DNA from 4 places in the Eisenbergiella massiliensis genome. Region 2 is predicted to be linked to each of the others. Evidence: predicted binding sites of a transcription regulator. Region 2 holds the regulator's gene; each other region holds the start of a gene.
What was found. The regulator NrdR, encoded in region 2, represses ribonucleotide reductase genes. The targets are predictions, from matches to a motif close to CACAANATNTTGTG.
Positions count from the first base shown of each region.

Region 1 (3,136 bases), on a different contig from region 2:
AAAGGAAAACTTCTGCACCTTTTTAAAACAGTCATTCCGCAGATCGGCGCCGAAGCTGATGGATGCCTTGGAAGCAAACCAGGCCCCGCCGATCCCGCCGCCCATCATAATGAAAGCAATGGCGATCATCGTCAGCCCCGTTCCGATAATATAGGGCACATCCCGGTTGGCCGCGCCCACATTGATAATCCTGGCCATATAGGCAGGCAGGATAACCTCACCGGCCACCTCTGTAATCATAAGAATCGGCCCTAAAATAAACGCATACCAGTAGGGCTTCACGTACTTCAGATACCGTTTCATTTACTGTCCTCCCCGTCCAGGCGGCTGTTCTCATCTGCCATATTTTTATAAGCCCGTTCCATAAAATCCAAAAACTGCGCCATTTCTTCATCCGTAAAGCCATCAAAAAAGCACCGGTCCGTCTCCTCAAAAATAAGAAAGCTTTTATGGATGACCTCCTTCCCCTTTTCCGTCACGCTTACCTGGTTGATTCGATTGTCGGCTTCATCCGCCAGCCGGGTAATATAGCCTCCCTTTTCCAGCTTCTTCAAAGACACTGCTATAGCGGCCGCCGAAACATCAAACTTCTCCGCCAATCCCACCTGGGAGCAGTTGGGATTCCTGTACAGCTCCATTAAAAGCCTGTGCTGCGTGGGATACACCCCCGTATGGCAGACCTTCCTGTCCAGATAACGCCGCAGCATGGTATCCACCCTGCGGAACATCCTTATTGAATTGTGCGCCAATTCCTTTCTTTCCATCTTTTTCCGGCCGCCGCTCCTGCACGGCCCCTCCTTTTCTCCATTAGTCTGCCAGTTTCTCCTGGCAAAGGTTAAAGTTAATGTGTTAACCCTTAAACTAATTAATAGTTATCTAGTTAATAATTTTAATTATAACTATAATAAAAGTCAAGCATATCTCCAATAATAACATGGAAAGAACAGATAGCTGCAGCCTGTGATAAACAATATTAGGAATCGTTCTTGTATTTGAACTAGATATAGTATATAATGGACTCAATTCGGCAAAGAAAACACTACTTTTAGTGCTGCAGCTATCTCAGTCCGCTATCTGCAGCAGCGGCCGGAGCCTGCCACACCAGATATGGTTTTAAGCAATCATACATAAAAAAACCGCCGGCCGCCGGAATTTTTTTACCAGGCGGTCCCGTTTAAAGGAGACAGAAATGGAAATCACAAAGCGCAACGGCCGCAGCGAAACCTATGACGGCCATAAAATCATTACCGCCATGAAAAAGGCATTTGAAAGTACCGGAAGTAATCCCGCCCCCTCCGTTATGGCGGATCTGCTTCATGCCGTAGAGGAAGGGCTTTCCGAACAGAATATCACCAGCGTGGAAGGCATCCAGGATCAGGTGGAGCGTACTCTGATGGAACAGGGCTTTTTTGCGGAAGCGAAAAATTATATTCTCTACCGCCAGAAGCGTTCCCTTCTCCGGGATGCCAGGGCCGCCCTCAGCCAGTCCGCCTCCGACAGGAAGCTGGAACAGGTTTTCAGAAAAATACAGAAGGATTTTCCCCAGGAGGAGTATTCCCTCCTGCATCTTTCCGCCAAGTACACCGCTTTTTCCAAACCTGACATGAAGCCGGAGGAAAAGCTGTCCGCTCTCATAAAAGCTGCCGTGGAGCTGACTACCCAGGAAGCCCCGCGCTGGGAGTTCATTGCCGCCAGGCTTCTCAATTACCAGAGCCGCCAGGCCATCGATGCACGCATGGAAGAGGCGCGCATTACCTGCTTTTATGAAAAGCTGCGCTATCTCACCGATCAGGGCTTGTATGGAAGCTATATTTTAGAACAGTACAGCCGGGAGGAAATTGAGGAAGCGGCGCTGTTTCTGGATGACAGCCGGGATGAGCTGTTCACCTACGCAGGTCTGGATCTGCTCCTCAAGCGGTACTGCATCCGCACGAAGCACCATATTCTTCTGGAAACGCCCCAGGAAATGTTCCTTGGCATCGCGCTCCACCTGGCCATGAAGGAAAAACAGAACCGGCTTATCTGGGTCAGAAAATTCTATGACTGCCTCAGCCGTATGGAGGTGACTATGGCAACTCCCACCCTCTCCAATGCGCGTAAGCCTTACCATCAGCTTTCCAGCTGCTTCATTGACACGGTGCCTGACAGCCTGGATGGAATTTACCGCAGTGTGGATAATTTTGCCCAGGTCAGCAAATTCGGGGGCGGTATGGGGCTGTACTTTGGAAAGGTGCGCGCCACCGGAAGCTCCATCCGCGGCTTTGTAGGTGCGGCAGGCGGCGTCATCCGCTGGATTAAGCTGGTAAACGATACCGCTGTGGCTGTGGATCAGCTGGGCATGAGACAGGGAGCGGCTGCGGTCTATCTGGACGCCTGGCACCGGGATCTGCCTGAATTCCTGCAGCTGCGCACCAATAATGGGGATGACCGTATGAAAGCCCATGATATTTTTCCCGCGGTCTGCTATCCCGACCTGTTCTGGAAAATGGCGAAGGAGGATCTGAATCAGGACTGGTATCTCATGTGTCCCCATGAGATACTCACCGTAAGGGGCTACTCCCTGGAAGACTATTATGGCGGGGAATGGGAAAAACGCTATCTGGAATGCATTCAGGACTCCCGTATTTCCAAACGCGTCATTTCCCTGAAGGAAATCGTCCGCCTGATTCTGAAATCAGCGGTAGAAACCGGAACTCCTTTTACGTTCAACCGGGATATCGTAAACCGCGCCAACCCCAACAGCCACCGGGGCATGATTTACTGCTCCAATCTGTGTACGGAAATAGCGCAGAACATGTCTCCCATCGAGACCGTCAGTACAGAAATCAAATCAGAAAACGGGGATACCGTCATCGTCACCACAACCCGCCCCGGGGATTTTGTTGTCTGCAACCTGGCAAGCCTCTCCCTGGGTAATCTTCCTGTGGAAAACGACGCCTGCCTTTCTGATGTGGTAGCCACCGCAGTGCGCGCCCTGGACAATGTGATCGATCTGAATTTTTATGCCCTGCCCTATGCCAAACTGACCAACCGCCGTTACCGCAGCATTGGCCTGGGCGTCAGCGGCTATCACCATATGCTGGCCAAGCGTCAGATTCCCTGGGAAAGTGAACAGCACCTATCCTTTGTGGATGAT
Region 1 is NZ_QVLV01000007.1:253,231-256,366, forward strand. Features, by position in the region: gene DXC51_RS12565 (ABC transporter ATP-binding protein) at 1-303, opposite strand, end outside; gene DXC51_RS12570 (MarR family winged helix-turn-helix transcriptional regulator) at 300-764, opposite strand; gene DXC51_RS12575 (ribonucleoside-diphosphate reductase subunit alpha) at 1,190-3,136, shown strand, end outside.
Region 1: a site for NrdR is predicted at 996-1,009, ahead of DXC51_RS12575 (ribonucleoside-diphosphate reductase subunit alpha). Genes of this name have one in related genera too.

Region 2 (3,136 bases):
ATTTTTTACATGGTATAATTGGCAGGAATTGTGAGAATTCTCTTTAGTAGAAAATGAGAGCAGGAGGATTCGGCAATGGCACTGAATAAGGTGGAAATATGCGGGGTAAATACTTCAAAGCTTACGGTGCTTACCAATGAAGAAAAAACGCAGCTGTTTGAGCGGATAAAAGAAGGGGATGAGGAAGCCAGACAGCAGTATATCAAAGGAAACCTGCGGCTGGTGCTCAGCGTGATCAAACGGTTTTCCAACAGCAATGAAAATGTGGACGATCTGTTCCAGATAGGCTGTATCGGACTGATCAAGGCCATTGACAACTTTGACTCCACGCTGAACGTGAAATTCAGTACCTATGCGGTTCCCATGATTATCGGGGAAATCCGGAGATTCCTGAGAGACAACAACGCCATCCGTGTGAGCAGATCACTGAAGGACACGGCTTACAAGGCAATTTACGCAAAAGAAAACCTCATGAAGCAAAACCAGAAGGAACCCACCATTGCCGAAGTGGCAACGGAAATCGGGATTCCCAAGGAAGACGTTGTGTACGCCCTGGACGCCATCCAGAATCCCATGAGCCTTTATGAGCCGGTCTACACCGACGGCGGCGACACCCTCTATGTCATGGATCAGATCAGCGATAAAAAAAATAAAGAAGAAACCTGGGTGGAGCACCTTTCCCTCAGTGAAGCCATGAAAAAACTGAACGACAGAGAATATGAAATCATTTCCCTCCGCTTTTTCGAAGGAAAAACCCAGATGGAGGTAGCGGAAATCATCGGCATTTCCCAGGCACAGGTGTCAAGGCTTGAAAAAAACGCCCTCAAGGTGATGAAAAATTACCTCAGCGCCTGAAAACCACCCGATTGAAAAATGTGACCGAAAAAATGAAAAAGCATATAATAACAGTAAAAGACCACGCGCCAAGCGGACAGGGAGACGGATATGCTTTTTTCAGAGCTGAAATGCAAGGAAGTCATAAATCTCAGAGACTGCAGAAAGCTGGGACATGTGACGGATTTTGAATTCGACCAGTGCAGCGGCTGCATCTGCAAACTGATCGTACCCGGCGGAGCCAAATGGAAATCCTTTTTTTCCTGTGACACGGATCATGTAATCTGCTACAACGATATCAAGCAGATCGGCCCCGATATTATAATTGTAGATTTGCCGGAATAACCCGGCTGAAAAAAGACGGACAAAAAACACCCATGCCCGTCTTTTTTTGCGCCCAAAAACGCTGTTCCTGCGCCTAATATCCGAACACCAGTTCCTAAGTTGACATAAAACCAAACCTTCGTTATAATAAGTAAAAATAAAGTGCCTTTTTGCGGGCATTCGGAGGTTTAAATTATGAAATGTCCATTTTGCGGCCACGACAACACAAGAGTCATCGACTCCAGACCTGCTGATGAAAACAACTCCATCAGAAGACGCCGCGTATGCGATGAATGCGGCAAACGCTTCACCACCTACGAAAAGATAGAAACCATTCCCCTCATAGTCATCAAAAAAGACAACAACAGGGAAACCTACGACCGATCCAAAATAGAAGCCGGCGTACTCCGCGCCTGCCACAAAAGACCCGTCAGCGCCAACCAGATCACACGCCTGGTAGACGAAGTGGAGACAGAGATCTTTAACAAGGAAGAAAAAGAAATCCCCAGCCAGGTCATAGGCGAACTGGTAATGGACAGACTCAAAAGCCTGGATGCCGTTGCCTACGTCCGTTTTGCCTCCGTATACAGGGAATTCAAAGACATCAACACCTTTATGGATGAACTCAAAAAAGTAATCACCACAAAATAAGAAAGAGAAAACCATGACCGAAGAAAAAAAACAAAAACTCACCGCCGCCAGGGCAAAAGTAGACAAAGCCAATAAATGGAGACTGACCTTCCTCTTCATAGCCGTCCTTTTCCTCCTCTTCATCTTTTTCGGCGGCAAATTCTTCGAACAGACCCCCTGGTTCCAAACCGCAAAACAATGGATCTACTTCATCACCGGCTGGGACCTGATTTTCGTCCTCATCAGCACCCTCATCCAATTCTATTTCACCATTAAATACAACAAAATCGTAAAATCCTAAAAAAACCTATATTCCAATACACCACTACAAAAAATCCTCCGTGCCGCCCAAGCCACAGAGGATTTTTTACAACGTTCCATTTCCACGCCCTTCTCCTTTCTATTTCGTAAAACTGTCCGCTGCCCCTCACAGTTACAGCTAAAATCCATCCAAAATCTCCTTTGGCGACATATTTTAGCCCTCCTGAATCCCTTTCTTACGATCAGCGCAAACCGCTGTCCTGCTGAACAGTTACTCTATATTCTATTACAACAATAAATACAACAATAAAATTTACCGCATGAGCCATAATACGTAGAGCGTTGCGAGCCATCCCGTCTCTGTTTTGGGGGCCGGACTGCCGGGGGAGCCTCTGCTGTTGCTTACCGCTGGGGGGGCGGCATAGTTTTCTGTAAGGGTCGTATAAAAACGCCGGTCCTTACGACGCGTCCTCTGCGTCGTTAGTACCGCTGCGTTTTTAACCGAGCGAAAGCGTGCCCGCACAGAAAACTATGCCGCCCCCCCAGCGGTAAGCAACAGCAGAGGCTCCCCCGGCAGTCCGGCCCCCAAAACAGAGACGGGATGGCCCCCCCACGCCAACGAATTATCCCATGCCTGAAATTTTTCTTGCTTTTTAACTTATTTTTGTATACAATAGGGCGGTAAAACTAAATAAAGAAAAGGTACTTTTCACGCCCAGTCGGAAAAGTGCTGAGAGAGAAAGGAAAAACACATGAAGACAAAGGCTTTGAAAAGGTTTCTTTTGACTTTAGTGTTCACAACACTAACTATTGCACTGAGCGCATGCTCAGGTGATAAGGCAGGTGAGGACTCTTCTCAGATAACGATTGGCATACCTCAGGACATTGAAGACAGTCTTGACCCCCACAAAGCGGTGGCGGCAGGAACTGAAGAGGTATTGTTCAACCTGTACGAAGGACTTGTTAAGCCGGACAGCAGCGGCGAGCTGCAGCCGGCGGTGGCGAGTGATTATCGGATATCGGAAGATGCAACCACCTACACTTTTACCCTCAGAGATGGGGTAAAATTCCATGATGGCAGTCCGGT
Region 2 is NZ_QVLV01000032.1:51-3,186, forward strand. Features, by position in the region: gene sigG (RNA polymerase sporulation sigma factor SigG) at 76-855, shown strand; gene DXC51_RS26390 (YlmC/YmxH family sporulation protein) at 946-1,179, shown strand; gene nrdR (transcriptional regulator NrdR) at 1,354-1,809, shown strand; gene DXC51_RS29350 (hypothetical protein) at 1,796-2,047, opposite strand; gene DXC51_RS26405 (ABC transporter substrate-binding protein) at 2,802-3,136, shown strand, end outside.

Region 3 (3,136 bases), on a different contig from region 2:
GCCAGGCTTACCGGGCCGCCGGATGTGGTTGAGGAATACAAAGAATATCTTAAAAAAATAAACAAACTGTATGAGGAAGGCCGTTTTGAGGAAGCATAACAGGGAACGGCAGACAGGAGGAAGACATGGAGCTTCATTTTGCATCCAGAATGAAGGATTATGAGGAAGGTATTTTTCAGGTATTAAATGAAAAGAAAAATGAACTGGAGCGGCAGGGGAGAAAGGTGTATAACCTTTCCGTGGGAACGCCGGATTTCAAGCCGCAGCAGAGGATCATCGACGCAGTGGTGAGCGCGGCGGGAAAGCCTGAAAATTATAAATATGCGCTTCGGGATCTGCCGGAGCTGACGGACGCGGTGATCAGCCGCTATCAGAAACGCTACGGCGTGCAGCTGGAGCCGGAGGAAATCATGTCCGTCTATGGTTCCCAGGAAGGAATCGCCCACGTGGGCCTTTCCCTCTGCGATGAAGGTGATATTGTCCTCGTGCCGGATCCGGGCTATCCGATTTTTGCCATCGGGCCGTCTCTGGCGGGAGCGAAGCTGGTAACCTATCCCTTAACGGAGGAAAACCACTGGCTGCCCGATCTGGAGGCGTTGGGGGAAACGGCGGATAAAGCAAAGTTTATGATAGTTTCCTATCCGATGAACCCCATATGTAAATGCGCCCCCCATTCTTTTTACGAGGAACTGATTCCCTGGGCGAAGGCACATGAACTGGTCATCATCCATGATAACGCCTATTCGGATATCATTTATGACGGAAGGCAGGGGATTTCCATTCTTTCCATTCCGGGGGCAAAGGAAGTTTGCGTGGAATTCTATTCCCTTTCCAAATCCTATAACTATACGGGGGCCAGGATGGGCTTCCTTACCGGAAACAGGGAGCTGGTGCAGAACTTCAAAAAGCTGCGTTCCCAGATTGACTACGGAACCTTCCTGCCTGTGCAGTACGGAGCCATTGCAGCGCTGACCGGGCCGGACGAGCCTGTGCTTCTCCAGTGTGAGGAATACAGGAAAAGAAGGGATGCCCTGTGCGGCGGCTTTCGTTCCATCGGCTGGAATGTGCCGGACAGCGAAGGCACCATGTTTGCCTGGGCGCCTGTACCGGAAGGTTTTGAAGACGATACCGCATTCGTCATGGAGCTTATGGAGAAAACAGGCGTGCTGTGTACGCCGGGAAGCAGCTTCGGCGAGCTGGGAAAAGGACATGTACGTTTCGCCCTCACCCTGCCTGTGGAGACAATCAGGGAGGCTGTGGAAGCAGTCAGAAGGAGCGGAATCCTTTCCAGATAACAGGAGAAAGGCAGATATCGGGACAGGGAAAGGAGAAGCAGCAGTTTGGCTATCCGGGCTGTTGCGGGAAGAAAAATGAAAAGCGGAAAATCCTCCGACAGGCATTGACAGAGAGGCCGGATTCCTTTATACTGATATCTGCCACTAGATATAGTGGTAAGAAATGTATATTTGGCAGGATATAGTATTTTTGCAGTGCTTGAAGGTGTTTGAAGGAATACAGTAGCTGCATAACTATCCTTTTATACTACATAACTGACAACGCATACCGCAAACCGGATGAGGGAAAAGGCAGAACGTGTACGGTGCCCGTCACGTACCGCATTCCAGCAACCGGATTTTTTTCCCGCTTTTGCGCTGACAGTAACGGGAAAGACGCGCCCCAACGGAGCAGATAGGAGAAGAAATGGAGAATACGGTACAAGGGCTTATGGAGAATGAAGAGCAGGATTACGGAAAAGAATACCAGACAAAGCTGGATGTAAAGGTGGTAAAGAAGGACGGGACAAGGGAGTCCTTCAATGTGCAGAAGGTGATAAATGCGGTGGGAAAAAGCGCTTACCGCGCCCTTACCAAATTTACGGATGAAGAAAAGAGAAGAATCTGCAGCTATGTCATTGAAAAGGTGGATGAGCTGGAATGCAGTGAGATTCCTATTCCTGTGATGCACAATATTGTGGAGAGCGCCCTGGAGGAGGTTAAGCCCATCGTGGCCAAAAGCTACAGGGACTACCGGAATTATAAGCAGGATTTTGTCCGTATGCTGGACGATGTGTACAAGAAGAGCCAGTCCATCATGTATATCGGCGACAAGGAAAACGCCAATACGGATTCCGCCCTGGTTTCCACGAAGAGAAGCCTTATTTTCAACCAGCTCAACAAGGAGCTGTACCAGAAGTTTTTTATGACAACGGAAGAAATCCAGGCCTGCAGGGACGGTTATATTTATGTGCATGATATGAGCGCAAGAAGGGATACCATGAACTGCTGCCTGTTCGATGTACAAAACGTCCTGTCCGGCGGCTTTGAAATGGGAAATATCTGGTACAACGAACCGAAAACCCTGGATGTGGCCTTTGACGTTATCGGCGATATTGTCCTGAGCGCCGCCAGCCAGCAGTACGGCGGCTTTACGGTGCCCAGCGTGGATCTGATACTGGAGCCTTATGCGCAGAAATCCTTTGACCGGGATATGAAAAAATATCTGGCGCTGGGTGTCCCGGAAGAAAAAGCGGAAGAAGTGGCCTATGCAGATGTGGTCAAGGAAATGGAGCAGGGTTTCCAGGGCTGGGAATATAAATTCAACACCGTGGCCAGTAGCCGCGGGGATTATCCGTTCATCACAGTGACTGCGGGCACGGGAACCGGACGTTTTGCGAAGCTTGCCACCGTTTCCATGCTGAAGGTGCGCCGGGAGGGACAGGGAAAGGATGGCTTCAGGAAGCCGGTGCTCTTCCCCAAGATTGTTTTCCTCTATGATGAAAACCTGCATGGCCCCGGAAAACCGCTGGAGGATGTGTTTGAGGAAGGGGTAAGGTGCTCCGCCAAAACCATGTATCCCGACTGGCTCAGCCTGACCGGAGAAGGCTATGTGGCCAGCATGTATAAAAAATACGGCAAAATCGTATCCCCCATGGGCTGCCGCGCCTTCCTTTCCCCCTGGTATGTCAGGGGCGGCATGCATCCTGCGGATGAAAAGGACGAACCTGTGTTTGTGGGCCGTTTCAATATCGGCGCGGTTTCCCTCCATCTGCCCATGATCCTTGCCAAGGCAAGACAGGAAAGCAAGGATTTTTATGAGGTGCTGGATTACTATCTGAACCTGATCAGGCAGCTGCATA
Region 3 is NZ_QVLV01000012.1:34,071-37,206, reverse strand. Features, by position in the region: gene DXC51_RS17135 (helix-turn-helix transcriptional regulator) at 1-99, shown strand, start outside; gene DXC51_RS17130 (pyridoxal phosphate-dependent aminotransferase) at 126-1,295, shown strand; gene nrdD (anaerobic ribonucleoside-triphosphate reductase) at 1,726-3,136, shown strand, end outside.
Region 3: a site for NrdR is predicted at 1,438-1,451, ahead of nrdD (anaerobic ribonucleoside-triphosphate reductase). Genes of this name have one in related genera too.

Region 4 (3,136 bases), on a different contig from region 2:
AAAGGGATGAAAAAAGAACCCTGATTTGTTATACTATAACGTGAGGGCAGAGGGACAACCTCTGTGACAAGGAACAGCAACGGAAATTTACAGGTGCGCAGGTAAATATGATAAAGTTAAAATATATGACCATGGTTCTTCTATGCAGTCTGTGTATGGCAGTGCTGCCGGCCTGCGGGACAGGTAAGCAGGAGAATATCGACCAGGGCATGAAGCTGATTGAGCAGCTGAATTATGAGGAGGCGCTGAAGTGTTTTGACGCGGCGCTGCTGAATAAGGAGGATGCAAGGCTTTCCTACCGGGGACAGGGACTTGCCTATATGGGGCTTACTGAATACGACAAGGCGGCGGAGTATCTGGAAAAGGCGCTCAGCTACAGTGACTTTAATGTGGAGCAGATGGATTTTGATATCAATTATTATCTGGCCACTGCTTATTACAAGCTGGGTGAGCTTGATAAGGCCAAGGCTGTCTACGATTCGATTACGGCGCTTCGCCCCAAGGAAAAAACGGCGTATTACCTGAAAGGGGTCATCGAGATCGAACAGGGTGACCAGGAGGCGGCGAAAGCTGACTTTGACAAGGCGGTGGAAATTGAGCCGCAGGATTACGACATGCGGATTAACATTTTCTGCAGCTGTGCGGAAAACGGGCTGCAGGAGCTGGGAGAAGGGTATCTGCAGACGGTTCTTGACAACGACGATAAGAAACTGAGTGATTATAACCGGGGCAGGATGAGCTTTTACCTGGGAGATTACAACAGCGCGAGGAACAGCCTGGAAAAGGCAAAGGATTCCAACGCCGGTGTGGATGTGGTAAGCCTGCTGGGACAGACCTATGAAAAGCTGGGCGATTATAACTATGCGGCAAGTGTGTACAGCAATTACCTGAGCAATACGCCGGACGCGCAGATATATAACCAGCTGGGGCTGTGCGATTTGAAAATCGGTGAATACGAAGCGGCGCTGAATGCCTTTCAGGCGGGGATTGCAATTGAGGGCAACGAGCTGATGCAGGTGCTCAAATTTAATGAAATTGTGGCGTACGAATATCTGGGAGATTTTAAACAGGCAACCGTACTGATGCAGAAATATATCAGTACCTATCCGGATGACGCAAAGGCCCAGAGAGAGTACGAATTCCTTCAGACACGGTAAAATATTCAGACACCGGAGAACGCCTCCGGTGTCATTTTGCACTACATTTATGTCAAGATTTTACCACTAATACAATATGTTGTGTTGTCCATTGACTTCACCTGGGAATGGTGATACAATGATTCCAACGCCCGATAAGGGGGCAAGTGTTCATCCGGAAAGGATGGACACTTGCTATTTTTAAGCATAAAGGACTGATGAACATGTTAAAGGAAAGCAGTAAAATCACAGAGGGGGAAGCAATATGTTCCATGTAATTAAGAGAAACGGCGATACGGCAGACTTTACGCTCACGAAGATCAATGATGTCATTATGAAGGCATTTAACGCCACAGGTATGGAATTCAGCAACGACATTATTGATTTGCTGGCGCTGCGTGTTACCGCAGATTTTCAGGATAAAGTAAAGGACTCAGCGGTGCATGTGGAGGATATCCAGGACAGCGTGGAAAAGATTCTGGAGCAGGCGGGCTACACAGAAGTAGCCAAGGCTTATATCCTTTACCGCAAGCAGCGTGAGAAAATGCGTAATATGAAGTCCACTATCCTGGATTACAAGGACGTAGTGAACAGCTATGTGAAGGTAGAAGACTGGCGCGTGAAGGAAAATTCCACCGTCACCTACTCGGTGGGAGGTCTTATTTTAAGCAACTCCGGCGCTGTAACTGCAAATTACTGGCTTTCTGAAATATATGACGAGGAAATTGCCGAGGCACACAGGAATGCGGACATCCATATCCATGATCTTTCCATGCTTACCGGATATTGCGCGGGCTGGTCCTTAAAGCAGCTGATCACCGAGGGCCTGGGCGGAATCACCGGGAAAATCACTTCGGCTCCTGCGGCACATCTTTCCGTGCTCTGCAACCAGATGGTTAACTTCCTGGGAATCATGCAGAACGAATGGGCGGGTGCGCAGGCTTTTTCTTCCTTTGATACCTACCTTGCCCCTTTTGTGAAGGCTGACAACCTGACCTATCCGGAAGTGAAGAAATGCATTGAATCCTTTATTTACGGGGTCAATACCCCCAGCCGCTGGGGAACGCAGGCGCCCTTCTCCAACATCACGCTGGACTGGACCGTGCCGGATGACCTGGCGGAGCTGCCTGCCATTGTGGGCGGCAAAGAAATGGATTTCAAATACAAGGACTGCAAGCCGGAGATGGATATGGTGAACAAGGCTTTCATCGAAATCATGATCGAAGGCGACGCCAACGGCAGAGGCTTCCAGTATCCGATTCCCACCTACTCCATCACCAGGGATTTTGACTGGTCCGATACGGAAAACAACAGGCTCCTTTTTGAAATGACTGCTAAGTACGGCACCCCGTATTTCAGTAATTATATCAATTCCGACATGCAGCCCAGCGACGTGCGCTCCATGTGCTGCCGTCTCCGCCTGGATCTGCGTGAGCTGAGAAAGAAAACAGGCGGCTACTTTGGCTCCGGCGAGAGCACCGGAAGCGTGGGCGTGGTTACTATTAATATGCCCCGTATTGCCTATCTGGCCGCTGATAAAGAAGATTTTTACAGACGTCTGGATAAGATGATGGATATTTCCGCCCGTTCCCTGAAAATCAAGAGACAGGTGATCACCAGGCTGCTGAATGAAGGCCTGTATCCTTATACAAAGAGATATCTTGGAAATTTTGACAATCATTTTTCAACCATCGGCCTCATCGGAATGAACGAGGTCGGCCTGAACGCGAACTGGCTGCGTGAGGATATGTCCAGCAAACATACACAGGATTTTACCAAGGAAGTGCTGAACCATATGAGGGAACGCCTTGCCGACTATCAGGAGGAGTACGGCGATCTTTACAATCTGGAAGCAACTCCTGCGGAAAGCACCACCTACCGTCTGGCAAAGCATGACAGGAAAAGATGGCCCGGAATCAAAACCGCAGGAAATCAGGGAGATACGCCTTATTACACCAATTCCTCCCATCTTCCGGTTGACTATACCGTTGATATTTTTG
Region 4 is NZ_QVLV01000003.1:123,929-127,064, reverse strand. Features, by position in the region: gene DXC51_RS05770 (tetratricopeptide repeat protein) at 108-1,157, shown strand; gene DXC51_RS05765 (ribonucleoside triphosphate reductase) at 1,402-3,136, shown strand, end outside.
Region 4: a site for NrdR is predicted at 1,228-1,241, ahead of DXC51_RS05765 (ribonucleoside triphosphate reductase). Genes of this name have one in related genera too.